2 linked regions of the Thiocystis violascens DSM 198 genome follow. The protein of the gene in region 2 interacts with the protein of the main gene of each other region in a pairwise test. Links are inferred from orthologs where the notes say so. Each region holds a gene or a part of one and is shown on either strand. Other genes may lie near its edges. The genes, in order: THIVI_RS03760 and grxD.

Region 1 (15,523 bases), 1.2 Mb from region 2 along the record:
AGCGCCAACCGTCAGTCGCTGGTCAACGCGATCAACGCCATTAAGGATCAGACCGGGGTGCGGGCGATCGATACCGGCGAGGATGGCTCGGCGACGGGCGGCGGCGTCCAGCTCATCGCCGACGACGGGCGCAATATCGTCGCCAATATCACCGCTGGCGCGAATGCCGGCTTCAATAGCGCCGTGGCAACGGCCTATGTTGGGGAGTTCACGCTCCACTCTGACAAGGAGATCGTGATCGAACGGGGCACGAACGACAATCTTGCGTTAACGGGCCTGACCGTGGGTACCTACGGCGGCGGCAAGGACGGCCAGTCGCTCGCCAGCATCGACATCTCGACCATTGAGGGGGCGAACAAGGCGATCGTGGCCATCGATAACGCCCTCGAAAAGGTCAACAACGTGCGCGCCGACCTGGGCGCGGTCAATAACCGGCTGGACTTCACCATCAACAACCTGTCCAGTATCTCGCAGAACGCCACGGCCTCGCGCTCGCGCATCCAGGACGCGGATTTCGCGTCGGAGACGGCGATGCTTTCCAGATCGCAGGTGTTGCAGCAGGCGAGCTCGGCCATGCTGGCCCAGGCCAACTCGGCGCCGCAACAGGTGCTGTCGCTCCTGCGGTAAGCTAAAGTAGGATGGGTAGAGCGCTAGCGAAACCCATCCTGCCCACTCCGAGGTTTGCGGGATGGGCACGCCGCGCCCTGCCCATCCGATACCAAAGCAGCCGAACCAGGGATTCAAGATCATGGCCAGTGATTCTTTCAATGTCGCGGCGATCAGCCCAATGTCGACGGCTGCAACGCCGTCGCGGGTCGCGCAACGCGACACGAGCCAGGCAACGACGCCGCCAATCAATCAGGCAGCAGCAACGACGGCGGCGGCGCAGACCAGTGCGACCGCCGAACGAGCGTCGACGGGTCCGGGCGACGCCAATCCGCTCAACAGAGACCAAGCGGGTTCGGTCGAACAGATCGCCCGGGCGGTGGATCGCATCAACGAGATGATGCAAAACGGTAAGCAGGCCCTGTCGTTTCAGCTTGACGATGACTCCGGGCGCCTGGTGATCAAGGTGACGGATGCGCAGACCAAGGAGTTGATCCGTCAGATTCCAAGCGAGGAGACCTTGCAGTTCGCGCAGTATGTCGATGGCTTGGCGGGGTTGATTTTTAACAAGAAGGCTTAGCGGCATTGCCGCCGGTTCAGAGTCAAGAGGGCGATCGTCATGGATACCAACATCATCGGCTCGCTCGGCGCCGGATCGGGGATCGATATCGCCAAGCTGGTCTCCCAACTGACCGAAGTGGAGCGCGCGCCCCAGCAACAACTTATCGATACCCGCCAGAAGAAGCTGGAGGCGCAGATTTCCGGCTACGGCCAGCTCAAGAGCGCGCTCGATACGCTCAAGACCGCGATGGGGTCGCTGGGGACGGCGGACATCTTCAATGCCCGCTCGGTCGCGGTGCCCACCTCCGATGCCATTACCGCCGATAGCGTGTCGCCCGGCGCCCAGACCGGCAGTTATAAGATCGACGTGCTGGCGGTGGCAAGCGCCCATTCATTGGCGACCCAGGCCCAGGACGAGCGCGATGGCGCGCTCGGCAAGTCCGGGAATCTGACGATCGGCTTCGGAGAGTGGACCTACAACGGATCCGATGAGCCGACCGGCTTCGCCACCAACGCCGAGCGTGCCGCGCTCTCGATCGAGGTGGAGGCGACGGACTCGCTCGACAGCATCGCCGCGAAGATCAACGCACAGAATGCGGGCGTGCAGGCGGCGGTGCTGAAGGTCGACGGCCAGTATCAGCTCACCCTGACCGCGCCCTCGGGCGTGTCCAATGCCCTGCGCGTCAGCGTTGACGATACGAGCCTGAACGCCTTTGCCTTCAACGAGTCGCAGTTCGACCAGGTGGCCGAGACCCAGCAGGGCGCGGACGCCAGCCTGAAGATCAATGGTCTCGCGGTGACGCGCGAGAGCAACTCCATCGACGATGTCATCCAGGGGTTCGCCTTCACCATTAATAAGATCTCCACCGAGAGCCTGAACTTTTCGGTCACGGCGGACAAGGGCTCGGCGGAGGAGGCGGTGCGCGGCTTCGTCGAGGCCTATAACGCCTTTCAGGAAACCACCCAGAAGCTGATCGGCTATTCCCGCGACGACGATAACAATCTGGTGCGCGGCGATCTGGCCGGCGACAGTGCGGCGCGGACCGCGATCAGCCGTCTGCGCGAGCAGATCGGCGGTGCCGTGCCGGGCATCGCGAGCGGCTTCACGGCGCTGACCAATGTCGGCATTCGCACCGAGCGGGATGGCTCGCTCAGCATCAGCGAGGACGAATTCACCGACGCCTTCGCGAAGAATTTCGACTTGATCGGGGAACTGTTCGCGAGCAAGACGACCTCGGCCAACAGCGCGGTCAAGGTCAATCAAGGCACCTTTGCCGCGAGCGCGACCGCCGGAACCTATGCCGTCAAGATCGACCGCGATCCGACGCACGGACAGACCCAGGGCACGCCGATCACTGTTGGCGGTTTCAATGCGGGCACGGATAAATTCGACACGCCCTTGACCGCCGCCGGCGCGGCCTACAGCTTTAAGATCAATGTGGATGGGACGAACTCCAATCTGATCGAGCTGAACGGAACCTACAATTCGGCCGACGATCTGCGCGCCGATCTGCAATCACGGATCAATGGCGATGCCAGTCTGAAGGCGGCGGGTATTGCGCTGGATGTCGGCTACGACGACACGACCGATAGCTTCAGTTTCACCTCGCGCGACTACGGCGCGATCTCTCAGGTGAAGTTCACCGAGACCGGCGCCAGTCTGGGCGCGTTGGGCATCGCGCTCACGCAGGCGCGGATCGTTGGGGATGCGGTGAGTCAGGAGTCTTTCGATGCGGCAACCGAGACCTTTACCACGCCGCTGAATGCCGCGACCGGGGATTACAGCTTCAAGCTCAGTGTCAATGGGGTGGCATCGGGTGCGCTCCAGCTCAGCGGCACCTACACGGACGCCGAGACCCTGCGCGCGGATCTCCAGACGCAGATCAATGCCGACGCCAATGTGGCATCGGTCGGCGGGCTGGATGTTACCTACGATCCCGCGACCAACGCCTTCAGCTTCGTTTCGCGCACGGGCGGCGCGGCATCCGCGGTGGCCTTTACCGAGACCGGCGACGACATGGCGAAATTGGGCATCGGTCTGGCCATGACCGGAACCAGGGGTGTCGACGTGGCCGGCAGCATCGACGGCGTGGCCGGTTTCGGCGCCGGTAACGTGCTCTTGCCCGACATCGACTCTAAAGCCTATGGATTGAATCTGAGCGTGAGCGCCGGGGCCAAGGCCCAGAGCGAGGCCAGCGGGACGGCTGGCTTCGAGATCGGCTTCTCGCGCGGCTTCGCTGGCGAGCTGTCCAAACTGATAGACAACTTCCTCGGCTCCACCGGCATCGTCAAGACCCGCGAGGACGGCATCCAGACTCAGCTCGACGGTCTCGACGAGAACAAGACCAAACTGGATCGTCGCATGGAAGGCGTCTCCGCCCGTCTGCTCGCCCAGTTCACCGCGATGGAGAATATCGTCAACAGTCTCCAGGGCACCGGTAGCCAACTGGAGGGTCTGGTCGATCGATTGCCCTTTACCGCATCGTCAAGTTGATCTCCATTGCGGAAGATGGGTCGCGCGACTGAGCAACCCATCGACCGTCCCACCAAGAACGCGGCCTGCCGCTAACCGTTCAGCTATCTCCGCAAGGATGCGCGGTCGGGTGTCGCTCCGGAATTCAAACGTACATGCCCCGGCTCAAGAATCCCGTTCGCCTGCCGTTACCTTCATCATGAGCGGAGCACGGCCACGCCAACTCCCTGGCGGGGAATCGGAAGAGCCGAGATCGGTTGGTCATCGCGGAGCGACTTGATAAGGTGAATGTTTCCGGTTCGATCCTGGTTGTCGCTTGCCCGCGAATGATGAGGATGTCCTCATGATTGAAACGATTCCATCCCTAGTCGGGGCGACTGCCAAAACAGTGCCTTCGGCCGCGCAACTGGAGGCGAAACGCACCGATGGTCAGTCGGTTGCCAGTCCGCCGCCAGTGTCTTCCAATGCGCCCGAACAACCTGCGCTAATGAGGAACCCGGCGCGGGAGGAAACGATCGGCCGAGGACAGGCGCAACCAGACACCAACGAACTGAAGCAGGCGGTCGAGTCGATCAACGGTTTTTTGCAGAACCAGAAACGCGCGCTGGAGTTCAGCGTGGACGACGAGACCGGACATGTCGTGATTACCGTCATGGATGTCGATCGCAAGGAAGTCATCCGCCAGATTCCGTCCGAGCTGGCGTTGAAGCTCATGGCGCAGGTGCGCGAGGGCGGCGGCATGCGCGGGATCGGTCTGAGCGAGAAGGCGTAGCCGCCGCCAGTTGTTTGTCGATCAATTGATTATCTTTAACCACTCGTCGGGAGTGAAGAACACCATGTACGCGATGCGCAGAGAATTGAATCAATATCGCCAGGCCGGGCACATGGCGGAAGCGTCCGTCGCCAACCCTCATCGCTTGATTCAAATGTTGTTCGAGGGTGCGCTTGAGCGGATCGCCGTGGCGCGGGGCGCGATGGAGCAGGGCAATATTCGTGTTAAGGGCGAAAAAGTGAGCCAGGCGATCGCGATTATCGACGGTCTGCGCGCTTCGCTCGACCACGGCAAGGGGGTGGACTTGTCGGAAAAACTGGATGCGCTCTACGAGTACATGAATCGACGTTTGCTGGAAGGGAACGCGCGTAACGATCTGGATGCGCTGGATGAAGTGAGTCGCCTGCTACGCGAGATCAAGTCCGGCTGGGATGCGATCCCGGAGATGTTGCGGCGCGCGTCCTGACGGGCGCGTTTCGGCTGTTGGGTTGACTCGGTTCGGGCGTCGGCGGGGGCTACCCCCGACGTCTCCCGCCGCTGGCCGGACCGAGGTTTTTCCTGCTCGAAGACGGGCACTGAGGCGAGATGGGGGATTCACCCCGACCGCTGTCGCGGCGCCCGCACAAAACATTCCAAAAACAACCTCCCCCGGTATCGGCGTCGCCCGCAAGCGGGCTCCTACGAGGTGCGTAGGAGCCCGCTTGCGGGCGACTTGGCCGTCGATCGCTCTTTATCTTGTATAGTGACGCGCGTTTCATTGGCATTGTTGAATCCTGGAGGATCGATGTGGAAGTGATCACGGCGTGGGTGGGCGCGTTGAACGGTTTCGTCTGGGGACCGCCAATGCTGGTGCTGATTCTGGGCACCGGTTTTTTCTTGATGATCGGGCTGCGCTTCATGCCGCTCGCCAAACTTGGGTTCGGTTTCCGCATGCTCTGGCGGGGCCGCGTGGCACAGGGGGAGGGCGATATCCCGCCTTTCCAGGCACTCATGACCGTGCTGTCGGCCACGGTCGGAACCGGCAACATCGCCGGGGTGGCGACGGCGATCTTTCTGGGCGGTCCGGGCGCGCTCTTCTGGATGTGGTGCACCGCGCTGGTGGGCATGGCGACCAAGTACGCCGAGGCCGTCCTGGCGATGCACTACCGCGAGGTGGACGGGCAGGGCAACCATCTCGGCGGCCCCATGTATTACATCAAGCTCGGACTGGGCAGGAAATGGCTCTGGATGGCTACCGCCTTTGCCCTGTTCGGACTGCTTGCCGGCTTTGGTATCGGCAACACGGTGCAGGCCAATTCGGTGGCGCACGCGGCGCAGAGCGCCTTTGGCGTCCCGCTCTGGATCAGCGGGGTCGTGATGGCGGCGTTTGCCGGGCTGGTGCTGATCGGCGGAATCCGGCGCATCGGCGAGGTCTCCGCGGCGCTGGTGCCCTTCATGGCGGTCACCTATGTGATCGGCGGGCTGGTGGTGCTGGCGACCAATCTGGATCAGATCGGACCCGCGCTGGAGCTGATCTTTATTCAGGCATTCTCGCCCACGGCCGCCGCGGGCGGTTTCGCCGGCGCCAGCGTCGCCGCGGCCATTCAGTTTGGCGTGGCGCGCGGGATCTTCTCCAACGAGGCCGGACTCGGTAGCGCGCCGATCGCTCACTCCGCCGCCCAGTCCGACGATCCGGTGGCGCAGGGGACGGTCGCCATGATCGGCACCTTCATCGACACCCTCATTATCTGCACCATCACCGGGTTGGTGATCGTGGTCTCCGGCGCCTGGACCTCGGGATTGACTGGTGCCGCGCTGTCCACCGCGGCCTTCGAGCAGTCGCTTCCGGGGGTCGGTTCCTACATCGTGGCGTTGGGGCTCGTGCTGTTTGCGTTTACCACCATCCTTGGCTGGAGTGTCTACGGCGAGCGGTGCGCCGAGTATCTGTTCGGCGAGCGCGCCATCACGCCGTTCCGTCTGCTCTGGGTGCTCATGATTCCCGTGGGCACGCTGCTTCAGTTGGATTTTATCTGGCTGGTTGCCGATACCCTCAATGCGCTGATGGCGATTCCGAACCTGATCGCGCTGCTGTTGCTCAGTCCGGTGGTCTTTCGCCTGACGCGGGAATACTTCGAGCGGCAACCCTCGTTGGTCGACGAGACGCCGCCGCCCTGAACTCGGATTGAGGCGGGTTTACCTGTGCGACTTGCCCTGAGCCAAGCCGAAGGGAACTGAAGCATGGAGAAAATGGGACATCCGCAGCCTCGGAGCGTGAAGCCGTTCGTGGTTCGAGTGCCTCACCACGAACGGCTTCAGGATAGGGTGGGTGCCTCACCACGAACGGCTTCAGGAAAGGGCGAGTGCTTCGCCACAAACGGCTTCAGGCGGGGGGCGTCAGGAATTTTGGCGGTTGGATAACCTGGCGGTCAAACGCTCGGAGGATTTCCCGTTCGTCCTGAGGCACTCGAAGCCTGTCATGAGCCCAGTCGAATGGGACGGACGGGAAATCCGGGCCTCGGCGCGTGAAGCCGTTCATGGTTCGAGTGCCTCACCACGAACGGCTTCAGGAAGGGTGGGCGCCTCGCCACGAACGGCTTCAGGCAGGCCGCCGAGTGCCTTGCTACGAACGGCTGCGGTTCGACCGTTAAGGCGATTTCCCGAAACTCGTCTAACGCGCTTTCGAGCCCCCCATGCAGGGGGGCGATTCGGGGGCTCCACCTTTCGCATACCATTCCTCCGGCGTCCAGGTATGGAGCGTGAGCGCATGCAGTCCGCCTTGAAGCTCGTCGGCAAGGAGTTGATTCAGTTGCCGATGGCGCTCGATCACCGGGATGTTTTCAAATGTCTCGCTGACCACCAGCACCTTGAAATGCGATTCCGCTCCCGCCGGGACCGCATGCATGTAGCTTTCGTCGACGAGATCCAGGTGCAGGATGGGGCTCAGAGCAGCCTTGAGTTTTTCTTCGATGCGTTGTTTTCGATTCATGGTGTCGCCTCGGAATCATCCGCCCCTCGCGGGGCTTTGTGGGTCGAAAAAACCTGGGCCGCGGCGATGACCCTGGCCAGGTGTTCGGCCAGTGACGGGGCCGTGAGCGCTCGGCGGTCGACCCCCTCGATCCGGCCATAGAGACTCAGCCGCAGATGCTCGACCGTGCGCGCATGGAGTTGCAGATCGTGCAGGAGATGCGTGAATTCGCTGCGGGTCGGCGCGCTATCGAGCGCCCGAAACAGCTCCGCGAGTGCGTCGAAGAGTGACTGGCCAGCTTCGTCGAGGCCGAAATCGCTCGGACGATAACTCGCCTGACGTTCCGACAGTCGGCCGATCCAGACCCGGAAACTCTCTTTCTGCAGCGCGTGATAGAGCGGTTCTTCCGAGATCAGGAACAGCAGCAGATGGCGCGGATTCGCGAAATAGCGGCCATCGAGGACGGTCCAGGAGGCGTTACGGACCAAACGATGGATGCGGATATGTTCGCGGAAATCGGCCGCCTGCAGTTGGTCGAGAATCAGCACCGTCGGTTCGCCCTCGCTCTGGGCGCAGGCCTCGCTGACGATCTGATCCAGCGGGTCGATCGGCGGCTCCTCGCGGCCCAGCTCATCGCGGCTTGGCGGTAGGATCACCTCCGGCAGCGGCGGATGCGCGTCGGTAAAATCGTGGTAGAGAATATGAGGATAGCCCAGCGCGTGGGCCAGTGCGTTGGCAAAGGCCGTTTTGCGGCGCTCGCCATCGCCTTCGATGTTGAGTGTCCGCACTCCGCGCGCGGGGCTTTCGAGAAGACAACTGAGCTGGAATTCGTAGTCGTCGTTGGACTCGAATCCATGTTCCGCCAGTTTTTCGCGCAGACTCGGCATTCGCGAAGCTTAGCGCGGACAGGGCGCCGGTCCAAGAAGGATTGCGTGTCTTCCGCGTCGCGGTTCAGGATTTTCCAAGCCCGAATCGCTTATCTGACCGATGACTGAGCTTGATCCGCCGCTTGAAGCAGACTGAGCGCCTCGGCGTATCCGCCCTCGCTGGCCCAATCCAGGGCGGTCTTGCCCTTGAAGTCCTTGAGCGTGCGGTCGGCGCGGTGACGCAGCAGGGTCTCGACGCTCCTGGCGTGGCCCTGTTTGGCGGCCCAGATCAGGGCGGTCCAGCCCTCGGTGGACTCCTGATGGTCGACCATGGCGCCGCGCTTCAAGAGCAGATCCAGAGCCTCGGCGTGATTGTTCGAGGCCGCGAGCATCATGGCGGTGTAGCCGCCCTTGTCCATGGCGTCGACGCTGGCGCCGGCATCGAGCAGGCGCGCGACGACCGGCGTATGTCCGTAGAGCGCGGCCTTCATGAGCGGTGTCCAGTCGCAACTGTCCCGAACGTCGGGTTGACGATGCTTCGCGAGCAGTTGGTCCAGGGCATTCAGATCGCCTTGTTCGGCGACCTCGAGCAGGGCCGCGCCGGCGCTGCCCGACGCGTTGTATGAATCCGACGGCCCGCAGGCGGCGAGGCCCGCCAGGGCGATGGCGAAAGCGATGGAGTGTGTGAGTTTCATGCTGGGGTATTCTCCGTGGCTTGGGGCCGACGACCAATGAGAATGCGCAACGCATGGCGGGGTTCAGGGACCGGTCGTGCAGTCTCCGTAACGGCACCGCACGCTGATCCGGGAGCCGTCCCGGCAGAAGACCCAGTGTCGTTCCCAATCCTGGCCGTTCGATTCCAGTTGCGTCGCCCGTTCGGTCAGTTCGCACCCGCGACTCTGGGCGTAGCGTTCCGCGGCATAGGCCCAGGTGCCGATCGGTTCGGCTGCCATCCGGCTGGAATCAGGCGGAACGCCGCCGTGAAAGCGGGATGACGGCGCGTTGGGCAGGCTGGCGGAATTCCCGCGCCAGGCATCCCATTTGGCTCGCAAGGATGACAGCGCGTTCGCCAAGTTGTCGGCATAGCGCCCCGTGACATCCGCCATCCACTCCCGATCCGTCTCCGGCCATTCCACCTCCTCGGCACGCAGAGAGACGCGAACGCCATCCGACTCCTCGGCAAATTCCGCGCGGATTCGGAGCAGACGCTGGACGACCAGGATGGCGTCCGTTTCCTCGCCGTCGAGAACCTGCTCGAACAGGGCCGCGTTCGCGGTCACTTCCCGAATGCTCCAGCCCCGACGCGAGGCGTGTTCGACGGCGAACGCGCGGGCGTCCGTCAAGGTGGCTCCGAAGAGCAAGACCGCGGGATTTTGCAGCGCCTGGGAGTCGGCGAGGTGCAACAGCAGAAGCCCTGTCGCCAAGAGCTTGAGATGCCAACCGTTCACGCTTTATGACTGACGTTGAAGCGAGTGGCGCGCTGGATGGGCCAGCGCGCCGTCGCGGTTATAACAGCCCCTGGCAGGTTCCGTTCTGGCACTTGACCAGGAAACTGTCGCTACCGACGCAGGGAACCTTGTGGACTTCGCCATCCGTGCGCGATTCGATGAGTTCGGTGCCCAGTCCGCCCACCTGACAACCGCGTTGACGTGCGTACTGTTCCGCGTAGGCGGCCCAACTGACGGAGCCGGCGACCGGCGAGCGGCTCGGGAGCGCCATCATGTTGTCCTGGCGAGGGATGGCGTTCGGGGGTGCGCTGGGTGGCTTCGGGGCAGCGGGCGCGCTGGTCGCGGACGTGGCAGCGGGGGCATTCGTCGTCGCATCCACGACCGGAGCCGCGCCTGCGGCGAGATAGCGCGGTTCGGGAGCGGAACGCAGAGGCGCTGGCCGTTCGGCGATCCATTGGCTGGGTTGGGGGTTCGATTCCGTGACCGGTTGCGGAGCGGGCTGCGCTGCGTAGACCGGCGGCGCGGGCTGTTTCGGTGGCTGTGGTTGTACGGTTCGGATTGCCTCGGTTTGGCCGTTGTCGCGGGTTGCCGGCTCGGATGCCGGGTTTGCGCTCGCGGCGGCGCCGGTCGGCCGGTTGCCCCAGGCATCCGCCCAGCCATCCGCCGGCGGGGTGGCGCGGGCGATCCGGCCACGATTTTCCGACCAGGAGTTCCGCAGGGAGGTCAGGGATTGCGTGAGCGAATCCCGGAAGTTTTCCGTGTAATCGGTGCGTGTCGGCCCCTTTTCGCGCGGTGTCGGGTTCACCAGCTCGGCCTTGCTCGCGACCTTGACCCCGCCGGACTGCTCGATGAAATACGAGGTGACTTCGAGCCGCGAGCCGGGGCCGACCGCCGGACCGGGGGCACCGGACGCGACCGTCGCCAATGCGGTCGCGTCGATCGGGCGATGGACCACCAGGCGGTCGGTCGATGACTCGGCAATGCCCCAGCCCTTGCTGCGAGCCGCGCCCATCGCGAACGATTTGACCTCCGAGCGGATCGCGCCAGGCAGCATGATTTGCGGCAAACGATCAAGATTTATTGGTTCCGCCGCGACGGCGGGCTCCGCCTCTCTGGGTGGATTGACCGCACACCCGGAGAATCCTGGACCGATCAGCGCAAAACAACAGATTGTGGCAAAAAAACGCACGTTCACCTAAAAGCCCCTCGCACAAATAACGGATCGAGCGACGCAGCCTATGCGTCGAGCCAAAAATTTGGTTACCCGTGAAATGCTAACACAGTGCCGCAAGCGTCGGCGGTTCGAGGTGCGACGGCTCATCACCTATCAGTTACTCACGGGCATGAAAAGCGGGCAACGGGAGGTCGTTTTGAAGGCACCGCTTCAGACGGCGCAGGCCGCGCGTGAACCACGAGACCAGGCTACGATAGAGTTTCCTGAAGCTCCAATGCGCGGGGTCGTTCTGCGCCTGGACTTTTTTTCGAGTGGTGTCGGATCGTTCAGCCCCTCGTCTCGGCCGGCGCGAACACACCAGTACATGGCCAAGGCCATGATGAGCACCAGTCGCTCCAAACGCTCGGCATGCTGGAGTTGCGAATCCTCCAAGTCGAAGCCCCGGCCCTTGACGTCGGAGAACATCGGTTCGATGGCCCAGCGAGCAGCGTCGTCAAGCACGCTTGCCCGTGTCGGGGCGGCGTCCATGGCAATGATCCACGGCTCGGGGTGGCCATCCTCGTGCAGGATCCCGAGGTTCGTGATCACCCCCTGCGCAAACAGGCGCACACCGGTGAAGTAACGTTCCGTCACCCCGTGTGCCAACGCGCCCGTCGTCGTCTCATCGCCCTGCCCGGTATCCGTTAGCACGTTGCTCTTCAGGCGCAGCCGGTCGCTCCAGCCCCGGGCTTGGAGCCACCCGAACAGGCCCGCCGACGGATAGAACCGGTCCGCCGATAGCAGCACGCGCGCCCCGGACGGCAGCCAGGCCAGGAGCGGCTCCAACACCACCTGCTGGCCCGCGAAGCCGAGATTGGCCGCCCCTTCCTCAGAGGGTGTAGACAAAATCAAACCGTTGTGGTCAACCGCCGCAGCAGGATGCGCGCCTCCGCCAGCCAAACCCAGGTTTCGGAGACCGCTGGCAGACGGTCATGATGCATGATCAATCGACGGGCACGCTCATTCCACGCATGGGTGCGCTCGACAACCCAGCGCTTCGGCAGCGGAACGAAGCCGTCGGCGTTGGCGATCACCACTCGGTCAGGCGCCCCGTCCACGTGCCAGGAGCCAACGCTTTTGTTGGCTGGATGGCGCACGACTTCCACGCGGATCGCGTGGGCCTGCTCGGTGGTTTGGGCAAATTGACCGGCGTAGGCGCTATCGACAAACAGCGTGTTGAGTCTGGGGGTACTTGGCGGCCGCGTCAGCGACGGCGCCCGAGGCGGCATCGCGGTCCTGAAGATTGGCCGCGACCACGCTCACCGCCAACACGAACCCCAAGGTATCGACCACCAGGCTGCGCTTGCGCCCCTTGACCTGCTTGCCCGCATCAAAGCCGCTCGGTCCACCCTGCGGCGAGCCGCGGGTCGATTGCGCATCCAGCACCGCCGCCGTCGGCGCGATCTCACGCCCCTCGCGTTCGCGCCATTGCCCCCGCAGTCGATCATGCATCTGCTCAAACTTCCCAGCCGCACTCCAACGGCGAAACGTCTTGTAGACATTCTGCCAAGGCGCGAAATCGTGCGGCAGCATCCGCCACGCGCACCCCGTGCGCACCACGTAGCAACACGCCTCCAGGATGCTCCGGCGCGACACGCGGGGCGGTTGACCCCGCCCGCCCGGCATCTCAAAGAGAGCGGCGACCAAGTCCCACTCCGCATCGGTCAGACAACTTGGGTAGCTTTGGTCGGGGTCGTGGCGACGATGCGCATCCGTATACCCATACCGACGCGGCGTTGCGCGCGCTTGCGCCTCGAGACCACTCTCGCCCCGGAGGCGCGTGACGCCCGCCTCCCGCAAGGACTTGCGAATCGTTGCTTCATGAGCCTCGATTCCCGTCCGTGCCGCGAGTTCCCGGGCAATCTCTGACAGCGTGGAGGTCGGGCGATCCGTGACAATTTGACGCAATACCGCTTGCTCCGCCTCGTGAATCTTGGGGGGACGACCAGCTTTCGACATCAGCGCACACCAGCTCAGTTGTAGACTGGTATACAAATAGCAGCTCAATTATTTTTGTCTACACCCTCTGAGCGGCAGTTTGCCAGAATGTGATAGGTGATGAGGTGCGACGGTTCGTTTTTGCATCGCGGCGAGTACTTCCGTGCGTGCCGGACGTCAGGATTCGGGAAACCCATAGGGCGGCGCTTGCAGGCTCAGTACCGGTCCCTGGTCGCCAAGTCGCACCTCGCCGCCCTCGGCCGCGCTGACCTCGACAACCGCGAGCAGCGCATGACGTCCAGCGTCGAGGGGCGCGGCATCGACCACCCAACCCGCGGCTTGCTGGGAGGTACTGGAGGACGCGTGGAGTTCCTCGCCCGGTTGCGGCGGCGCGGGCGCGTCGACCTCGGCGAGATACATCCTGCGTTTGAGTTTGCCCAGATGCTGCATGCGCGCGACCACCTCCTGGCCGGTATAGCAGCCCTTGTGGAAGCTGACGCCATCGATCAATTGCAGATTGATCATCTGCGGGATGAAGACCTCGGCGGTCCGGTTGTAGACATTGGGAATTCCCGCCTGAATATCGAGCCGCGTCCAGTCGAGGCGGTTGGCGGGCGGGGCTTGATTGGCGAGTCCGTCCCAAAGTTGGCCGATGGCCGGGAATGGACCGAGGATCTCGCAACGCGGGATCGCCCCAGGGAGTCGGATCACGGACAGCGTCTCGTTGCTGACGCAAGCGTTGTCGCGTTCCGGCAGTATAAGACCCTGACCGGCGAGCAGATCCGCGAGGCGAGCGCTGGCGATACCGATGCGAATCAGATCGTCGCTCGCGTCTTCCAGGGTCACCTTGCTGCGCAGAATGAAGATGCGCAAGCGTTTGAGTGCGTCGGGTAGCCGCTCGGCGGGTGTCTGAAGATAGAGTGCATCGGCGATGCGCATGACCCGAAAACTCGCCAGGAGGCGCCCCTTTTGGCTACAGTAGCCGCTAAACTGAGTATGGGTCGCGGAGACTTCGCGAATGTCGTTGGTCAACTGGCCTTGCAGGAAGGCGTCCGCGTCCGCGCCGCGGACCGCGATCAGCCCCAGATGCGACAGGTCGAACAACCGGCTGTCCCTCGGACCAGCGACCTTGGGAAAGCGGATGCCGCCGTCGTCTTCGAGATAGGCATTGCGTGCGGTGAGAAATTCTCGCCATTGATTCGTCATGCGGTCAGTCCTCGAACGGTTAGCGCCTGAAACGGATGTCGGTAAGGTGGCGCATTTCATACGATACTCAAGCTGCGCCATTCCTTCGTCTGGCCATCGGCGCCAAACATGGTGATAGATGCAGATCCCCGGTTTATTGATTCCGTCCTCCTATCCGCTGCCCGTGGAGCAGCGGCTGGAAAGGGATGCTCGGGTGATCCCCTTCGTTCCGTCGCAGGCGCGGACGCAGGTGCCCTTGACCCCTCGTGCCGTGCCGAATATTCAGCAGGCGGAGCCGATGTCTCTCGGTCTGCGCGCTGCCGATCCGATCCGACTGGCGGCGGGCAATCCCCATACGCGGCGCGCGCTCTTGGCGTATGAATCCGCTCAACGGGTGCAGGTCCGCGAGGATCTTCGCGCCTTCGTTGGTATCGATGACTATGCGTGACCGCGCGCCTTGTCTTCTGTCATCGTGGAGCCGTGCGGTACGTCTCGCGGGCCGGCGATCCGCTTGATCCGACCTCTGAATCTTCTCCAGGCCGCTGGATGCGGTTTGGATCCTCAATTTTTTCATGATTCGAGCATAGCCTGTCCTAGTCCGCCATGAACCCTGACGGTCGGTGGTCTGGCATCCATTTGGAGTATACGCATGACCCTAGAGGGAGACTCCCACGACACCACGGTCGCCGAACGAATCGGCCTTGATGGACGACGGCCGGGCCGACGTTTCCGTTGGTTCTGGCTGGCCGCCCTGGCTGGACTCGGACTGACCCTGGCCGGCACGCTCCTGATGGGGAGCCAAAAAAGCGATCGGATCGGTTTCAAAACGGCAGAGGTGCGACGCGGCGATCTGACCGTCAAGGTGACGGCGACCGGACAGTTGCAGCCGGTGATCCAGGTCGATGTCGGCACCGAGGTGTCGGGCACCATCCAGAGCGTGGAAGTCGATTTCAACGCTCGGGTCAAGCGCGGACAGGTGCTGGCCCGGCTGGATCCGGACCAATCGCAGGCGAAGGAGCGTCAGTCCGCGGCGGCGCTGGAATTGGCCAAGGCGCAGGTCGACGAGGCCCAGGCAACGGTCAACGAGACGGCCAACAAACTAGGGCGCACGCGCGATCTGGTCGCCAAGCGTCTCGCCTCGCCGGAGGAACTCGACACGGCGGTCGCGGCGGCCGAGCGGGCGAGCGCCGCGCTGGCGGTGGCCCGTGCCAAGGTCGACCAGGCGCGGGCGCAACTCGATGCCGATCGGCGAACCCTGGAAAAGACGATCATCCGCTCGCCCATCGACGGCATCGTGCTCAATCGCGTGGTCGAGCCGGGGCAGACCGTCGCCGCCTCGCTACAAACGCCGGTGCTCTTTACCCTGGCCGAAAATCTCACGCAGATGGAACTGAAGGTGGCGGTGGACGAGGCGGATGTGGGACAGGTCGCGGAGGGTCAGTCGGCGACCTTCACGGTCGACGCCTATCCGCACCGGACCTTCCCGGCGACGATCACTCAGGTGCGCTTCGCGCCGG
Region 2 (15,442 bases):
CTTCATTGGCAATTTCTGTTTTCCCAGTGGAGTTGCGAAATCCTATCACAGCGCCAGCCACCCCCGGAGATCGGACTGAGCACGGACTTCAATACAGCACCGACACCCCGTATCCAAAACGCCGAAGCAACGCGATGATTCCCGCATCGCCCGGCAGATGCAAGGCGCCGATGGCGACGAACCATCCGCCCCGCTCCAGCAGCGGCCGCATGCGCTCTGCCATCCGCCGATTGCGCGCGTCGATCACGGCCTCCTGGAACAGCCCCGCCAGCCTGGGATCGCCGCCTTGGAGAAAGGACTCGCTCAGATCGACCAGACGCCCAAGATCGCGCGCCAGATAGACCTGCGTCAATTGCTCGAACATGATCGGCAACCGACTCCTGGATTTCAGGGTCTCGCGCAACAGACCGATCTGATCGGCCTCCGACATCCCGTCGAAAACGGCAAGCTGCTCTTCCATGGTTTCCAATCCCTGGACGGGCCTGCCCGTTGCGAGTGCGGCGCGATACAGCACCATATCCAGGAAATGCCCCGTTTCGGTCGGCGGGGTACTCAGCAGCGTCATCACTGCCCAGGGCTTCAAATCCTTGAACGCATCCTCGGACATGCCGATGTCGGCGAGCGCAGTGACCGTCTCGAGATAGAGATCGGGCGGCAGCACCTCATGCAGGGTACGACCGTCGGTGTAGGTCATGGTGATCATGGCCTTGATGATCGCCGCCGCGTCGGGAATGACCTCCAACGCAACGCCGGCGCAGCCATCGAATGCCGAGCGCACCGACGCGGGAAGCTCGGTCACCCGGGCATCCTCGCTGTGAATCGTCCCGAATACAAAGCTGGGAGCCGCCGCCGTCGGCGCATCGACCCGGTAAAGCAGTCCGTGCGTCGCGCGCCCAGCCTCCCCCGCCGCCGGACCGCCGAGCAGGAGTGCCCAGAGGGCGATGCCCCAGACAAACCACGGCCGGCGTCCCGCCAGTCTGCGGAGATTGCCCAATGCAGCATGGTCCCCTAGCGTTGCCACTCGAAAAAACCGGCGATCAAAACTGACACCATCACCCCGCGACGTTCATCGATTTCACCTCTCATGAGCGTTCGCCGCTTGATCCAGGGCGCTTTCAGGCGACGGGAACACCTGATCGCGCCCGGCCTCCTTGGCGGCATAGAGTGCGTCGTCGGCCCGCCGGATCAGCCCCTCGAAGGTCTCACGTTCTTCCCCACTGGCGACCCCGAAGCTCGCGGTGACGGTGCCCACGGGATCGATGGGCGCGGCGGAAACCGACTGACGCAGGCGCTCGGACAGACGGATGGCGCTCGTCAGGGACGTCTCCGGGGCCAGGACGATAAACTCCTCGCCGCCCCAGCGCGCGAATAGGTCCACATCCCTAAGAGGGTGTAGACAAAATCAAACCGTTGTGGTCAACCGCCGCAGCAGGATGCGCGCCTCCGCCAGCCAAACCCAGGTTTCGGAGACCGCTGGCAGACGGTCATGATGCATGATCAATCGACGGGCACGCTCATTCCACGCATGGGTGCGCTCGACAACCCAGCGCTTCGGCAGCGGAACGAAGCCGTCGGCGTTGGCGATCACCACTCGGTCAGGCGCCCCGTCCACGTGCCAGGAGCCAACGCTTTTGTTGGCTGGATGGCGCACGACTTCCACGCGGATCGCGTGGGTCTGCTCGGTGGTTTGGGCAAATTGACCGGCGTAGGCGCTATCGACAAACAGCGTGTTGATCTGGGGGTACTTGGCGGCCGCGTCAGCGACGGCGCCCGAGGCGGCATCGCGGTCCTGAAGATTGGCCGCGACCACGCTCACCGCCAACACGAACCCCAAGGTATCGACCACCAGGCTGCGCTTGCGCCCCTTGACCTGCTTGCCCGCATCAAAGCCGCTCGGTCCACCCTGCGGCGAGCCGCGGGTCGATTGCGCATCCAGCACCGCCGCCGTCGGCGCGATCTCACGCCCCTCGCGTTCGCGCCATTGCCCCCGCAGTCGATCATGCATCTGCTCAAACTTCCCAGCCGCACTCCAACGGCGAAACGTCTTGTAGACATTCTGCCAAGGCGCGAAATCGTGCGGCAGCATCCGCCACGCGCACCCCGTGCGCACCACGTAGCAACACGCCTCCAGGATGCTCCGGCGCGACACGCGGGGCGGTTGACCCCGCCCGCCCGGCATCTCAAAGAGAGCGGCGACCAAGTCCCACTCCGCATCGGTCAGACAACTTGGGTAGCTTTGGTCGGGGTCGTGGCGACGATGCGCATCCGTATACCCATACCGACGCGGCGTTGCGCGCGCTTGCGCCTCGAGACCACTCTCGCCCCGGAGGCGCGTGACGCCCGCCTCCCGCAAGGACTTGCGAATCGTTGCTTCATGAGCCTCGATTCCCGTCCGTGCCGCGAGTTCCCGGGCAATCTCTGACAGCGTGGAGGTCGGGCGATCCGTGACAATTTGACGCAATACCGCTTGCTCCGCCTCGTGAATCTTGGGGGGACGACCAGCTTTCGACATCAGCGCACACCAGCTCAGTTGTAGACTGGTATACAAATAGCAGCTCAATTATTTTTGTCTACACCCTCTAAGACAGGCGCGGATACGCTCGGTGACGACCACCAGCACTTTGTCGCCGACCCCATGTCCGTGACAATCGTTGACCGCCTTGAATTTGTCGATATCGAACATGATGAGTCCGAAGGGGCGACCATAACGGTTGGCATGGGCGAGGTAGTGGAGACCATAGTCGGTAAAACTGCGGCGATTGAGGATGCCGGTCAGCGGATCGGTGGTGGCCAGGCGCTCCAGTTCTCGGTTTTGCAGTTCAAGACGACGTTGCAGCGCGCTGAGCCGCAGGTGGGTGGCGACCCGCGCCAGCACCTCCTCGGTCTGGAAAGGCTTCGTGATGTAGTCCAGCCCCCCGGCCGCGAACGCCCGAACCTTGTCGCCGGCGTCCTGAAGCGCGCTGATGAAGAGGATCGGGATCTCGGCGGTGATCGCTTCCTCCTTCAGCCGTTGGCACACCTCGAACCCGTCCAGGCCGGGCATACGGATATCGAGCAGGATCAAATCCGGCGGGGCGGTCCGCGCCGACGTCAGCGCCAGTTCGCCGCACGGAAGCTGACGGACCCGGTAGCCGGCGTCGGTGAGGATGCGTCCCAGCAGATCGAGATTCCCCGGAGTGTCATCGACCACCAGGATGGTCGGCGGTGCGGTCGGTGCGGCGTCCATCGTCGTCCTCGAGCCAGCGCAGGATACGTTCGTATTGGTAGTCGGCAACCCACTCCCGGAGCAGGGCCGCAACCTGGGGATGTCTCTCGTCAAGTTCCTGGAGCAGCGTCTCGATTCGCTCCGAGTCGCCAAGGATCACGGCGTCCCGCATGACCGACATCAGCCCCTCCGGTACCTCGGGCATCGTCGCCGAGGCGGCCAATGGGGCTGGCGGGCGTTCCCCGGCGCGGAAGCGCAGACCCAGATGGCGCCCGAGCAGCCGATGGATATCCGTGTCGCGATAGGGCTTGCTCAGAAAATCGTCGAATCCGTTGGCCAGGATCTGGGCACGTTCCTCGACGAAGGTACTCGCCGTGATGGCGATAATCTTACAGGAATCGCCGCCCGGCAGGGCGCGAATCCGGCGGGTCGCCTCGCGCCCGTCCATGACCGGCATGCGGATATCCATCCAGATCAGGTGCGGGCGCCAGGTCTCGAAGCGTTGCACGCCCTCCGCGCCGTTCGTGGCCTCGCGCAGTTCCAGTCCGAGCGGCTTGAGGATGGTCGCGAGCAACAGACGATTGTCGGGATTGTCCTCGACGCTCAGGAGGCGATACGCGGGTTGATCCGGTTCCAGCTCCAGCTCCAACGCCTGACGCGGCTCGTCCAAGGGCGGCGCCTCGCTGTCCGCGGCGGTCTCGACCGGGAGCCAGAAACGAAACCGGGAGCCATGGCCCGGTTCGCTCTCGACCTGAATCTCGCCGCCGAGCAGCTCGACAAAGCGCTGGCAGATCGCCAGGCCGAGCCCGGTGCCTTCCTGACCGCGCGTCCCGGCCTGAACGAAAGGCGCGAAGATGGACGAGAGTTGATCGGGTGGGATGCCGCACCCGCTATCCGCGATCTCGACGATCAGACGCAGCCCCTTCGATTCGGCTTCCTGGATGCCGACCCGCATCCGCACCTCGCCCCGCTCGGTGAACTTGAAGGCGTTGCCGATCAGGTTGATCAAGACTTGACGCAGCTTGCCGGGGTCGGTGCCGATCGCGCGAGGGAGGTTGGGGCCGCGGTCGAGGACGAAGGCAATGCCCTGATGAGCGGCACGCAGCCCGAACAGCGAATCGATCTCGTCGAGCAGCCGCCACAGGTCGACGGGCTGGAAATCGGATTCCAACTGCCCCGCCTCGATCTTGCTCATATCCAGGATGTCGTTGATCATGGCCAGCAGATGACTGCCGCTGTTGTTGATGATCGTCAGATAGCGTTGCTGGTCGGGCGGCGTGTCGGGCATGCGCGCCATGAGTTGCGAAAAGCCCAGGATGGCGTTCAAGGGAGTGCGCAGTTCATGGGACATGTGGGCCAGGAACAGGCTCTTGGCCCGGTTGGCGGCCTCGGCGCGCTCCTTCTTGGCGACTTCCTCGCGAAAGACGTTGGCGGCCTGGGCCATGGCGCCGATCTCGTCGGTACGCTCGCGATAGGGAATCTCGGCGTCGAGACGTCCCTGCGTCAGGTCGGTCAGGGTGCGGGTCATGGCCATCAGGGGCTGCGTGATGCCGCGACCGATGCGCCAGGCGAGCAGGATCGTCAGAAAGACCGCTAGCGAGGAAATCGACAGGGTCACATGTTGAATAAAGCGATTCTCGCGCAACATCCGCGCGCGAAGCTCGGTTTGCCGCGTCAGGTTGAGCGTCTTCAGCAAGTCGGCCAATTGCGCGAGTTCGCCCGCTTCGCCGGCCAGAACCACATAGACCAGATGCAGATAGGCGCGCGTCGCTTGCAGAAACCCCGACAGGGCCGCGCGGTAATCCCGCGTCAGGGTCGCGATCTCCCCCAGGCGCTCGCTGACGGCGGCATACCCCGGCTGGTCGCGCGCCGCCGCGAGCTCGCGCTCAAGGGCATCGATGCTCGCGTGGGCCGCGCGCGCCAGCGACGAGTCAGGGGCGTTCTCGAACTCCAGCGCGTGCTGGTGGGCAAGCAATATATTTTCCCGCGCGGAGCCAATCCGCGCGGCGAGGTCATAGGCACCGGAATGGGCAGTCTCCTGGCGCAGTTCGACGAGCCTTTCGCCAATTCGCTGGCCGAGCGGTTGGAAATCGTGATGGAGCGCGCGGTCGCGCTGGCCGCGCTCGATCACCGTCGACTCGAAGTTGTCTCCATAGAGTCGAAAGACCTCGGACATCCGCTGTAACAGACGCGCCTGCTCGGGGTCGCGCGTCCCCAGTTTTGCCATTTCGATTTGCACCCGCAGTTCGCGGATCGAGACCCGCACGCGCGCCACGATGCCGCCATACCCCGAATAGGTGTAGGCGAGCACGCGCCTTTGGAGATCGATCGCGCGCCGCTCGATGTCGAGGATGCGATTGGTCTGTCCCTGATAGAGCGCCAGGCGATCGAACTCGACACTCGCACGGCGCAACGCAAGGTTGCCGATGAGCGTCAGAACCACGAGCACGGTCAGCACCACCGCGAAGCCGATCGTGATCCGCGGTCCGATGCATAATCGATTCAGCGGGGCGAGAAGCGCGCGGATCATGCGAGCAGCAACTCGTGCCAGCGCGGCAGGCTGTAATCGTAGCTGTCCATGACCGAATTCCAGACCGCGACATGGCCGAAGCGTTGCCAGTAGGAGCCGCCATTGCGCCGGGTGCCGGCGCGCACCGCAAGCTCGCCATCGGGGCCGCACAGATCCTCGGCGGCCGGCTTGCCCTCGTACCAGTAATCCCACTCGGCGGGCGACAGCAGGGGGCGCGCGCGCTCGGGGACGGAGATGTAATAGCCCTGACGCGCGACGAAGGCACCGGCCCAGCCCGACAGCCACCAGTTCATGTAGTCATAGGCCGCGTCCAGTTCGCGCCCGCGGGTGTTTGCCGACAGACACATGACCCCATGCCAGGCGCGGTAACCTTCGCGCGGCGCGGCATAAACCGCGGGGATGCCGCCCTCGTTGAGCGCGGCGACCGCCGGCGAGAACATGCTGGCGAGCGCCGCCCGGCCGTCGCGCATCATCCCCACGGACTCCGGCACCTCGCTCCAGAAGCCGCTGAAATGACCGTCCAGCTTGCATTGAATGAGGATGTCGAAGAGTTGGTCCAGTTCGGGCTTACTGATGTCGCCGATGTTGGCAAAGGTCATGAGCCCGCGCGCCTGGACCGCCAGGGCGGCGTCGAACAGGCCGATGGTAGGGTCGTTCACCAGCGCGACCTGTCCGTGCCAGCGCGGATCGAGCAGCCAGCCCCAGCTTTCGGTTTCGTAGGCGACCCCGCGCGGGACGACGCGGGTGTCGTAACCGAAGGCATCGACATTATGGACATAGGGCAGGAAGCTGATGCGCTCGCTCGGCGTCGCGCCCAGGCCGCCATCCGGCTGGACATTGATCAGCCGGTAAGGGGCGTCGCCCTGACCGAGCGGAGCCTCCGGGGTCAGGCGTCCGGTCTTGGTCAGGTCGTTGACCTCGCTCCAGAGGGCGATACGGCGGGTGTCAATGGGCTGGATCGAGCGGGCGCTCCAGAGAATCCTGATGCTGTTGGACCACTGCTCGTAGAGATCGAAGCTGTCCGGGCGGGCGCCCCCTTGATACAGCACCTCGGCGTTGCCGCCCGGCATGAAGATCAGCTCGATCCCGAGATCCTGCTCGGCACGCTGGCGAATCTGCTCGCGCAGGGTGACGTGGGTGCCGAGCACCCGCAGTTTGACGCGCCCCCTGGTGTGGACGGCTGGCGCCGCCGGCAGGGCTCCGGCGCCGCAGGCGAACGCGCCCAGGGCCGCGCAAAGCCGGCGGCGCCGGTGGGAGACAGGCGGACAGCGATCGTCTTGCTCAGTCATGCCCATACACTCCCGCTTCCTTGGTCGGTTGGGAATGACAGAAATCAAGACATGGCTCGATCTCGCGCATGGTGCGTGTAAAGCCGTTTCAAGAGAGGTTGATACTGGTCGTGGACGCAGTCAATGTTTGGCATTCGCCGCGCGGCCACTTATGCTGTCGCCATGAATGATGAAGAACAGATTCCAGATGGTATCGCGCAGCGCTTTCGTGGCTTTCTGCCGGTGGTCGTCGACGTGGAGACGGCGGGCTTCGACGCCCAGCGTCATGCCCTGCTTGAAATCGCGGCGGTCATTATCCGCATGAAACCGGACGGACGGCTGGAGCCTTCGGCCCCGATCGCCTGTCATGTCCTGCCGTTCGTGGGCTCGGAGATCGACCCGCGGGCGCTGGCGTTCAATCGCATCGATCCGGACCACCCCTTCCGTGACGCCATCTCGGAACAGGACGCGCTCACCCGCGTCCTCACGCCGATTCGCAAGGCCGTCAAATCGACCGGCTGCAATCGCGCCATCCTGGTGGGACACAATGCCCATTTCGACCTGGGTTTCGTGAAGGCGGCGGTGGAGCGCACCGGCTTCAAGCGCAACCCCTTCCACGCCTTCAGCGTCTTCGATACGGTGACGCTGGGGGGGCTGATGTTCGGTCAGACGGTGCTGGCCAAGGCCGCGCGGGCGGCCGGGCTGTACTGGCAGAACAGCGAGGCGCATTCGGCCATCTATGACGCCGAACAGACCGCGCGCCTCTTCTGCATGATCGTCAACCGCTGGCACGATCTCGATCCCGTGCGTTTCTGGGAGAACAGCCCGGATGTCTTGACCTTGATGTCGAAAGAAGGCTGACCTGGTCTGGTCAGGTCAGGCGATTTCCGGAAGCCGTCTTACCCATCGAGAGGCAGCGAATGGACATGATGAACACGATTTCGCAGGATTAACAGGATAGAAGCGATAGTTTTTTTAATCCTGTCAATCTTGGAAAATCCTGTGAATCCTGTCCATTGACTGCCTCTCCGTAGATAGATCGTTTTCAACAAATCCCTAACCGCCAGCCTCCTCTGTCTTGGCGACCGCCTGCTCCATCAAGGTTTTGAGTTCCCCGCTGGCATGCAATTCAAGGGTGATGTCGCACCCGCCAACCAGTTCGCCGTCGATATAGATCTGCGGAAAGGTCGGCCAATCGGCATAGCGCGGCAGGTTCTCGAAAATCTCGGGATCCTGCAGGACGTTGACATAGGCAAAGGGGAGGCCGCACTCCTGCAATGCCGCGGCGGCCCGCATGGAAAACCCGCACTGCGGAAACTGCGGAGTGCCCTTCATGTAGATCACGACTGCGTTGCCTTTCACCTGCTCGCCGATGCGCTCCAATACATCCATCTCTTCGCCTCGTTGAAAATTGACAATAATCAATGAAGCTCGGGGCGCGCGTCGGCATTTCAAGCCAGATGCCGCTGCAACCACAGCTCCAGCAGAGCCAGATGCCAGAGTTTGTTGCCCTGGATGCGGGTGTGATGCAGATCCGGCGCGTCCAACAGTTGATCGAGATAGGCTGGTCGGTAGAGACCGCGCTCGCGGCTGGCACGCGAAGTGAGCGCATCGCGCATCAGCTCCAGAAAGGGTCCGCGCACATATTTGAGCGCCGGCATCGGGAAATAGCCCTTGGGCCGGTCGATTACGGCGTCCGGCAGCAGACCGCGCGCCAGCGCCTTGAGCGGATACTTGCCGCCCTCGCGCAGTTTCAGCTCTGGCGGACAGCGGGCAGCAAGTTCGACCAGTTGGTGGTCGAGGAAAGGTACCCGCGCCTCCAGCCCCCAGGCCATGGTCATGTTGTCGACCCGTTTGACTGGGTCATCGACGATCAGCGTGGTGACATCGAGCCGCAGCACCGCATCCATGAATTCGTCGGCGTCCGGCGCGTCCAGCCGCTCGGCGATCAGAGCGGAGGTGTGATCCGCGCCGGCATAGTCATCCGTGACCAGGCGCCGATATTCGGCGTGGTCACGGTCGAAATAGTGCCTGGCGAAACGCTCCAGCCGACTCCCCCCGGTCTCGTCGCGCATGCGCGGATACCAGAAATAACCGCCAAAGACCTCGTCGGCGCCCTGTCCTGACTGCACCACCTTGATCTCGCGCGCGACCTGTTCGGCGAGCAGATAAAAGGCCACCGCATCCTGACCGAACATCGGCTCGGCCATGGCGTCGATAGCCTCCGGCAGGCGCCGCAGCACCTGATCGTTCGGGACCAGAAACTTGCGGTGGCGGGTGCCGTAGCGTTCTACGACCAGATCCGAATACTGGAACTCGCTGCCCGCCTCCTCCGGCGTATCCTCGAAGCCGACCGAGAAGGTTCGCAGATCCGACACGCCCGCCTCCGCCAGCAACGCGACCAGCAGACTGGAGTCCAGACCGCCGGACAGCAGCACGCCCACCGGCACATCCGCCACCTCGCTGCGAATCTTGACCGCGTGACGCAGCGCGGCGTGGATCGACTCCAGCCATTCGGACTCGCTCGGCGGGCGCTCGGGGCGGGTCGCCGACAAATGCCAGTACGCCTGCTCGGTGCGGCCGCCGCTGGCGTCCAGGCGCAGCCAGTGACCGGGAGCGAGCTTGCGCACCCCCTTGAGGATGGTGCGCGGCGCCGGCACCACGGCGTGTAGCGTAAAAAGGTTGTGCAGTGCCACCGGATCGATGGCCGTCTCGACCCCGCCCGCAGCCAGCAATGCCTGCGGATGGGAGGCGAATCGCAGTGCGCGACCCTGCTCGGACCAATACAGCGGCTTGATCCCGAAGCGATCACGCGCCAGAAACAGCACCCGCTGGTTGGCGTCCCAGACCGCGAAGGCGAACATGCCGTGCAGCCGCTCGACGCAGCCGGTACCCCAGGCATGCCAGGCTTTGAGGATGACCTCGCTGTCGCCCTCGGAGAAGAAGCGATAACCCTGATCCTGAAGCTCGCGCCGGAGCGCGCGATAGTTATAGATGGTTCCGTTGAAAACCAGCGCCAGCCCCAGTTCCGCATCCACCATGGGCTGATTGGAGCGCACCGAGAGGTCGATGATGGCCAGTCGGCGATGACCGAAGGCCAGCGCCCCGTCGCTGTAACTGCCGCCGTGATCCGGACCGCGCCGGGCCAGTTCGGCCATCATCGACTGAATCGACTCCAGGCTGGCCGGCATGCCGTCGAAGCGTAATTCTCCACAGATACCGCACATCGCATCGCCCTCGTTCAACGGCGCCCAGAGTACATCCGCATGTTTGTGCGAAATTTCAGCCTCGCACTCACTCGCGGCGATCAGCGAAACGCCGTTTAAATCATCATAAATGAAAGACTTAAACCGTGTCGACGCCGACGCATCCCGATGCGGACAAGGCCGACCCAAATCCAAGAACCAACAAATATCCTGCCGAACGCGGTTTAACGCGGCTTGAGTTGTCAGGATGCGGGCCTATGTTTCACCGCACAAGATCCACTTCACTGGCAAACTCGACTGGAGCATCGCACCATGGCCCACGAATTACCCGCATTGCCCTATGCTCAGAACGCGCTCGAACCTGTCATCTCGGCCGAAACCATCGAATATCACTACGGCAAACATCATCAGACCTATGTCACCAATCTGAACAATCTGATCGCGGGCACCGAGTTCGCGGACCTGAGCCTCACCGACATCATCCTGAAATCCTCCGGCGGCATGTTCAACAACGCCGCACAGGTCTGGAACCACACCTTTTACTGGAACTGTCTGAGCCCGACCGGCGGCGGCGCACCGACCGGCGCGCTAGGCGAGGCGATCACCGCCAAGTTCGGTTCGTTCGACGAATTCAAAAAGCAGTTCGCGCAATCCGCCGCCACCAATTTCGGCTCGGGCTGGACCTGGCTGGTCAAGAACGCCGACGGCTCCATCGAGATCTTCAACACTTCCAATGCCGGCACCCCCATGACCTCGGGCAAGACCGCGCTGCTGACCGTCGATGTCTGGGAGCACGCCTATTACATCGACTATCGTAACGCGCGCCCCAAATACCTTGAAAGCATTTGGGATAAAATCAACTGGTCGTTCGTCGCCGACAATTACGCCGGCTAAGCGGGCGCACGACGCGCTCGATTCTTGTATCGAGCGCGACTTTCACGTTATATTCCACAGCTTCGCCTTCACGACAAAGGCGGTTTCCCTCGCGGAGGAACCGCCTTTTTTGTTTTATTGATGATCGATGACTCCGGGCCCCGACGCCATGAGCGAACCCTTGATGGCCACCTACAAGCGCCTGCCTGTCACCTTTGCGCGAGGTGACGGCGTCTGGCTCTGGGATACCGATGGCAAACGCTATCTGGACGCGCTCTCGGGGATCGCCGTGTGCGGACTCGGGCACGCCCATCCCGCCGTGCGCGACGCACTCTGCGAGCAGGCCGGCCAACTGATCCACACCTCGAATCTCTACGGCATCGCCGAGCAGGAACGTCTCGGGGCCATGCTGACCGAACGGGCCGGCATGGACCGGGTATTTTTCGCGAATTCCGGGGCCGAGGCCAACGAGGCCGCGATCAAGCTCGCGCGACTGCACGCGCACCGGCGCGGTGTGGAAAACCCGGCGATCCTGGTCACCGAGGGGAGTTTTCACGGACGCACCCTGGCGACCCTCTCGGCCACCGGCAATCGCAAGGTCCAGGCCGGTTTCGAGCCACTGGTACAAGGCTTCGTGCGTGTCCCCTACGACGATCTCGACGCGGTCGAGATCGCCGCCGAGAACCGTCCGAACATCGTCGCCATCCTGGTCGAGCCCATCCAGGGCGAGGGCGGCATCCGTCTCCCCGCCGACGACTATCTGCCACGTCTGCGCGACCTCTGCGACCGCGAGGGCTGGCTCCTGATTTTCGACGAGATCCAGACCGGCATGGGGCGGACCGGACGGTTTTTCGCCCATGAGCACGTCGCCGCCATCCCGGATGTCATCACGCTCGCCAAGGGACTCGGCAACGGCGTCCCGATCGGCGCCTGTCTCGCGCGCGGCGCGGCGGCCGAGGTGCTGACGCCCGGTTCGCATGGCTCGACCTTCGGCGGCAATCCGCTCGCCTGCCGGGTCGGGCGCGCCGTGCTGCAGACCATCGACGCGGCCAACCTCGTCGAGAACGCGGCCCGTCAGGGAGCGTATCTGCTCAATGCCTTTCGCGAATCGCTGAGACACGTCAACGGCGTCTCCGAGATTCGGGGGCGCGGCCTGATGATCGGCATCGAGCTGGACCGCCCCTGTGCCGAACTGGTGCCTCTGGCGCTCGCCGCCGGTCTTCTCATTAACGTCACCGCCGAGCGCGTGATCCGACTGCTGCCCCCGTTGATTCTGGAGCAGCCCGAGGCCGACCAACTCGTGCGCGAACTGACCCACCTGATCGAAGGCTTTCTGGGCAACGCCTGAGAACGACTTCGTCGGAGAGACGCGATTCCATGGATGCCCATCGAACCCATTGCCGGCACTTTCTGAGCCTGCTCGACCTGAGCGATGTCGAGGCCCGCGCCCTGATTGCCCGCGCCATCGAACTCAAACGGATGCTCAAAGCGGGTCAGGACTACCGCCCCCTGCCGTACCGCACGCTCGCGATGATCTTTGAAAAGTCGTCGACCCGGACCCGTGTCTCCTTCGAGACCGGCATGGTCCAGCTCGGCGGACATGCGCTCTTTCTGTCGCCCCGCGATACCCAGCTCGGCCGGGGCGAACCTATCGAAGACAGCGCCCGCGTGCTCTCGCGAATGGTCGACGCCGTGATGATCCGCACCTTCTCTCAGGAGACGCTGGAACGCTTTGCGGCTTACTCCAGCGTACCCGTCATCAATGGCCTGAGCGACCGTCTCCACCCGTGCCAACTGCTGGCGGACATGCAGACCTATCAGGAGTCTCGCGGCGACATCCGCGGTCGGCGCGTTGCCTGGATCGGTGATGGCAACAATATGTGCAACTCCTTCCTGGAGGCCGCACGGTTGTTCGATTTCGAGTTGCGCATCGCCTGTCCCGAGGGCTTCGAGCCGGACGCGGCGCTCCTTGCCGCCGCCAGCGATCGCTGCACCCTCGTCCGCGACCCCGAGGAGGCCGCTGACGGCGCCCATCTGGTCGCGACCGATGTCTGGGCCAGCATGGGCCAGGAGGAAGAGCAGGCGCGGCGTCAAACCCTGTTCGCCCCCTTTCAGGTCACCGACGCCGTCATGGCGCGCGCGGCCGGGGATGCGCTTTTCATGCACTGTCTCCCCGCCCACCGGGGCGAGGAAGTCGCGGCCTCCGTCATCGACGGTCCTCGATCCGTGGTCTGGGACGAGGCGGAAAACCGCCTTCACGCCCAGAAGGCGTTGCTGGAGTTCCTGCTGACGGTCGCCGCGTGACAAACGCCGGATTCGTTCCCGCGAGGGACTGCATTTGTTATGACACACGATCAACGACTTCAGCCTCTCTCCCTTTGTCGGGTGCAGGCCAACCGTTACGCCTCGGAGGATACCTCGTGGGACGCTTTCCGCTCTTCATGCTCATTGTTGTCGGCGCGCTGAGCACCGCCCCTGCCCAGGCGGAAACCCAGTATGTGACGGATCAGCTTCAGATCACCATGCGCGCGGGCGAAAGCACGCGTTACAAGATCATCCGCATGCTGGAGAGCGGAACGCCGCTCGACGTGTTGAGCGTCAATCAAACCACGGAGTATGCCCGCGTCCGTACCGAGGACGGCAAACTCGGTTATGTACTCATCAGTCAGCTTCAGAAAGAGCCTGCCGCGCGTGCGCAAATTGCCAACCTGCAAACTCAACTCGCCGAACTGAAGCAGGCGCCGGACGCGCTCGCCGCGAAACTCTCCAAGCTCCAATCCGAACATGCAATCCTCATCGAGGACGCCCAGGCGCTCAAGCAGGCCAAGCAGCAACTGGAGCAGGAACTCGCCACCATTCGTCATGCCTCGGCGAATGTGCTTGAAATCACCAACGAACGGGATCGGCTCCGGATTCAGGCGAGCGAACTCACCCGCGAACGCGAGGAACTCATGCAGGAGCAAACGGAAGCCAGGAATCAGATCAAACAGCGCTGGTTCATGCTCGGCGCTGCCGTGCTATTTGGTGGGGTTCTGCTCGGCCTATTGCTGCCGCATCTAAAATTCCGCCGACGCAAGAGTTCGTGGGGAAGTTTTTGAGAAAACCGATTTGCTGCTGGTTCCTGTGCCCTGGAGATCGACGTGATGCAACTGACCTTTGACATGCCCGAATCGGCCTTTGCCACCTTGCATCAAGCCCCCCGTGAATTTGCGCAGGAAATGCGCATCGCCGCCGCCGTCAAATGGTATGAACTCGGTCGGTTTTCCCAAGGCCGCGCCGCTGAGATTGCGGGCCTGACGCGGGCGGGCTTTATTGACGCGCTCTCGCGCTACCAGGTGAGTCCGTTCCAATACACCGCTGACGACGTCGCCGAGGAACTGCGCGATGCGGATTGAGGCCGTCGTCATCAACGCCTCGCCGTTGATCACGTTATTCCGCAGCGGTCAGGCCGAGTTGTTGCCGCGCCTGTTCACACAGATCGTCGTGCCCGAAGCCGTCTGGCAGGAAGTGACGGTCGACGAACGGGAAGACCGGGCGGCGCGCGAACTGGGCAAACAATCCTGGCCCATCCTCGCGAAACGTCGCGGGTTGCTGGCCTCCGTCAGCGAGGGGATCGCGAAGCTCCGGCAGTCGGGGCTGTGGTTATCCGAAGACGTTCTGCGGATTCTGAAAGACCAGGCCGGCGAATGAGCGACATTGGCGGCGACGCGCTCATTACCGTTCTGAAGCGTCTGGCCTTAACGGCGGCGGGCTGCGAGCAGGCTTTATCACGAGAACATTTTTCCCGAAAACCGCCCGCAACTGACAGCCGCCAACCGCCCCTACTCCACCCCGCGCACTTCCACCGTCCCTGTCTCCGTCCAGGCCCGTTGACGCGGACGGTACATGTCCTCCACCGTCGCCGCCGGATGGGCGAAGAGTCCGGGCGAGACGGCTCGTAGACGGTAGGCAAGCTGGAACTGGGGCCGCGCGTCAGGCTTCCGATCAATGGCGGCGATGAAACGGTCGGCTCTGAACGCGGTGTGCGCCGCTTCTTCCTCCAGACCCAGCCAGGGGATGTCGGCGATGTCGCCGGCCTTGATGAGGTTCGGGTTATCGATCTCGAAACCGGCTGGCAGCGGATCGTTGACGATCAGGCGCGCCTGACGCGGCGTATCGGCCGTCACCGTGATCACGGCGATCAGGCGTCCGCCCTGGACGATCCCGGAGGGCTGGATCCGCCGCCCCTCCAAATCGTAATAGGCGCGTTCGATCCGATAGCCATTACCGCCCGCCGGTTCTGGAGTCAGCGGAACGCCGGTGACCGTGACCAGCGCCTCCAGCGGCGCGCTGCCGCGATTCCCGACGATCGGCGGCTGGG

The links.
Region 1: the proteins of grxD (region 2) and THIVI_RS03760 interact in binary tests that used the Escherichia coli proteins (3 or more experiments, as listed by UniProt). The link is inferred for Thiocystis violascens DSM 198 from one-to-one orthologs.

The regions. Positions count from the first base shown.
Region 1 is NC_018012.1:828,093-843,615, reverse strand. The notes cover bases 5,719-8,613. They hold THIVI_RS03760 (BolA family protein), read right to left. Parts: upstream 7,378-8,613; coding sequence 7,060-7,377; downstream 5,719-7,059. Other genes in these bases: THIVI_RS03750 (ankyrin repeat domain-containing protein), read right to left, coding at 8,333-8,613; THIVI_RS03755 (hypothetical protein), read right to left, coding at 7,374-8,243; THIVI_RS03765 (alanine/glycine:cation symporter family protein), read left to right, coding at 5,719-6,566. In the rest of the region: THIVI_RS03790 (flagellin N-terminal helical domain-containing protein), read left to right, coding at 1-627; THIVI_RS03785 (flagellar protein FlaG), read left to right, coding at 689-1,186; flagellar filament capping protein FliD, read left to right, coding at 1,226-3,661; THIVI_RS03775 (flagellar protein FlaG), read left to right, coding at 4,128-4,412; flagellar export chaperone FliS, read left to right, coding at 4,477-4,878; more of THIVI_RS03765, read left to right, coding at 5,199-5,718; more of THIVI_RS03750, read right to left, coding at 8,614-8,917; THIVI_RS03745 (hypothetical protein), read right to left, coding at 8,981-9,670; THIVI_RS22515 (hypothetical protein), read right to left, coding at 9,729-10,724; THIVI_RS03730 (transposase), read right to left, coding at 11,055-11,729; CAF17-like 4Fe-4S cluster assembly/insertion protein YgfZ, read right to left, coding at 12,999-14,027; THIVI_RS03715 (hypothetical protein), read left to right, coding at 14,146-14,454; THIVI_RS03710 (efflux RND transporter periplasmic adaptor subunit), read left to right, coding at 14,656-15,523. UniProt on the Escherichia coli protein: Transcriptional regulator that plays an important role in general stress response. Has many effects on cell morphology, cell growth and cell division. Acts by regulating the transcription of many genes, including dacA (PBP-5), dacC (PBP-6), ampC and mreB.
Region 2 is NC_018012.1:2,025,107-2,040,548, forward strand. The notes cover bases 6,728-9,541. They hold grxD (Grx4 family monothiol glutaredoxin), read right to left. Parts: upstream 8,396-9,541; coding sequence 8,060-8,395; downstream 6,728-8,059. Other genes in these bases: THIVI_RS09030 (ABC transporter substrate-binding protein), read right to left, coding at 6,728-7,024; rnt (ribonuclease T), read left to right, coding at 7,187-7,864; THIVI_RS09045 (N-acetylglutaminylglutamine amidotransferase), read right to left, coding at 8,455-9,541. Outside these bases: THIVI_RS09005 (TraB/GumN family protein), read right to left, coding at 89-994; THIVI_RS09010 (GGDEF domain-containing protein), read right to left, coding at 1,076-1,378; THIVI_RS09015 (IS5 family transposase), read right to left, coding at 1,403-2,512; THIVI_RS09020 (response regulator), read right to left, coding at 2,561-3,226; THIVI_RS09025 (ATP-binding protein), read right to left, coding at 3,180-5,735; more of THIVI_RS09030, read right to left, coding at 5,732-6,727; more of THIVI_RS09045, read right to left, coding at 9,542-10,230; THIVI_RS09050 (superoxide dismutase), read left to right, coding at 10,522-11,103; THIVI_RS09055 (aspartate aminotransferase family protein), read left to right, coding at 11,252-12,430; argF (ornithine carbamoyltransferase), read left to right, coding at 12,460-13,386; THIVI_RS09065 (TIGR04211 family SH3 domain-containing protein), read left to right, coding at 13,503-14,180; THIVI_RS09070 (UPF0175 family protein), read left to right, coding at 14,226-14,477; THIVI_RS09075 (PIN domain-containing protein), read left to right, coding at 14,467-14,772; THIVI_RS09080 (alpha-2-macroglobulin family protein), read right to left, coding at 14,904-15,442. UniProt on the Escherichia coli protein: Monothiol glutaredoxin involved in the biogenesis of iron-sulfur clusters.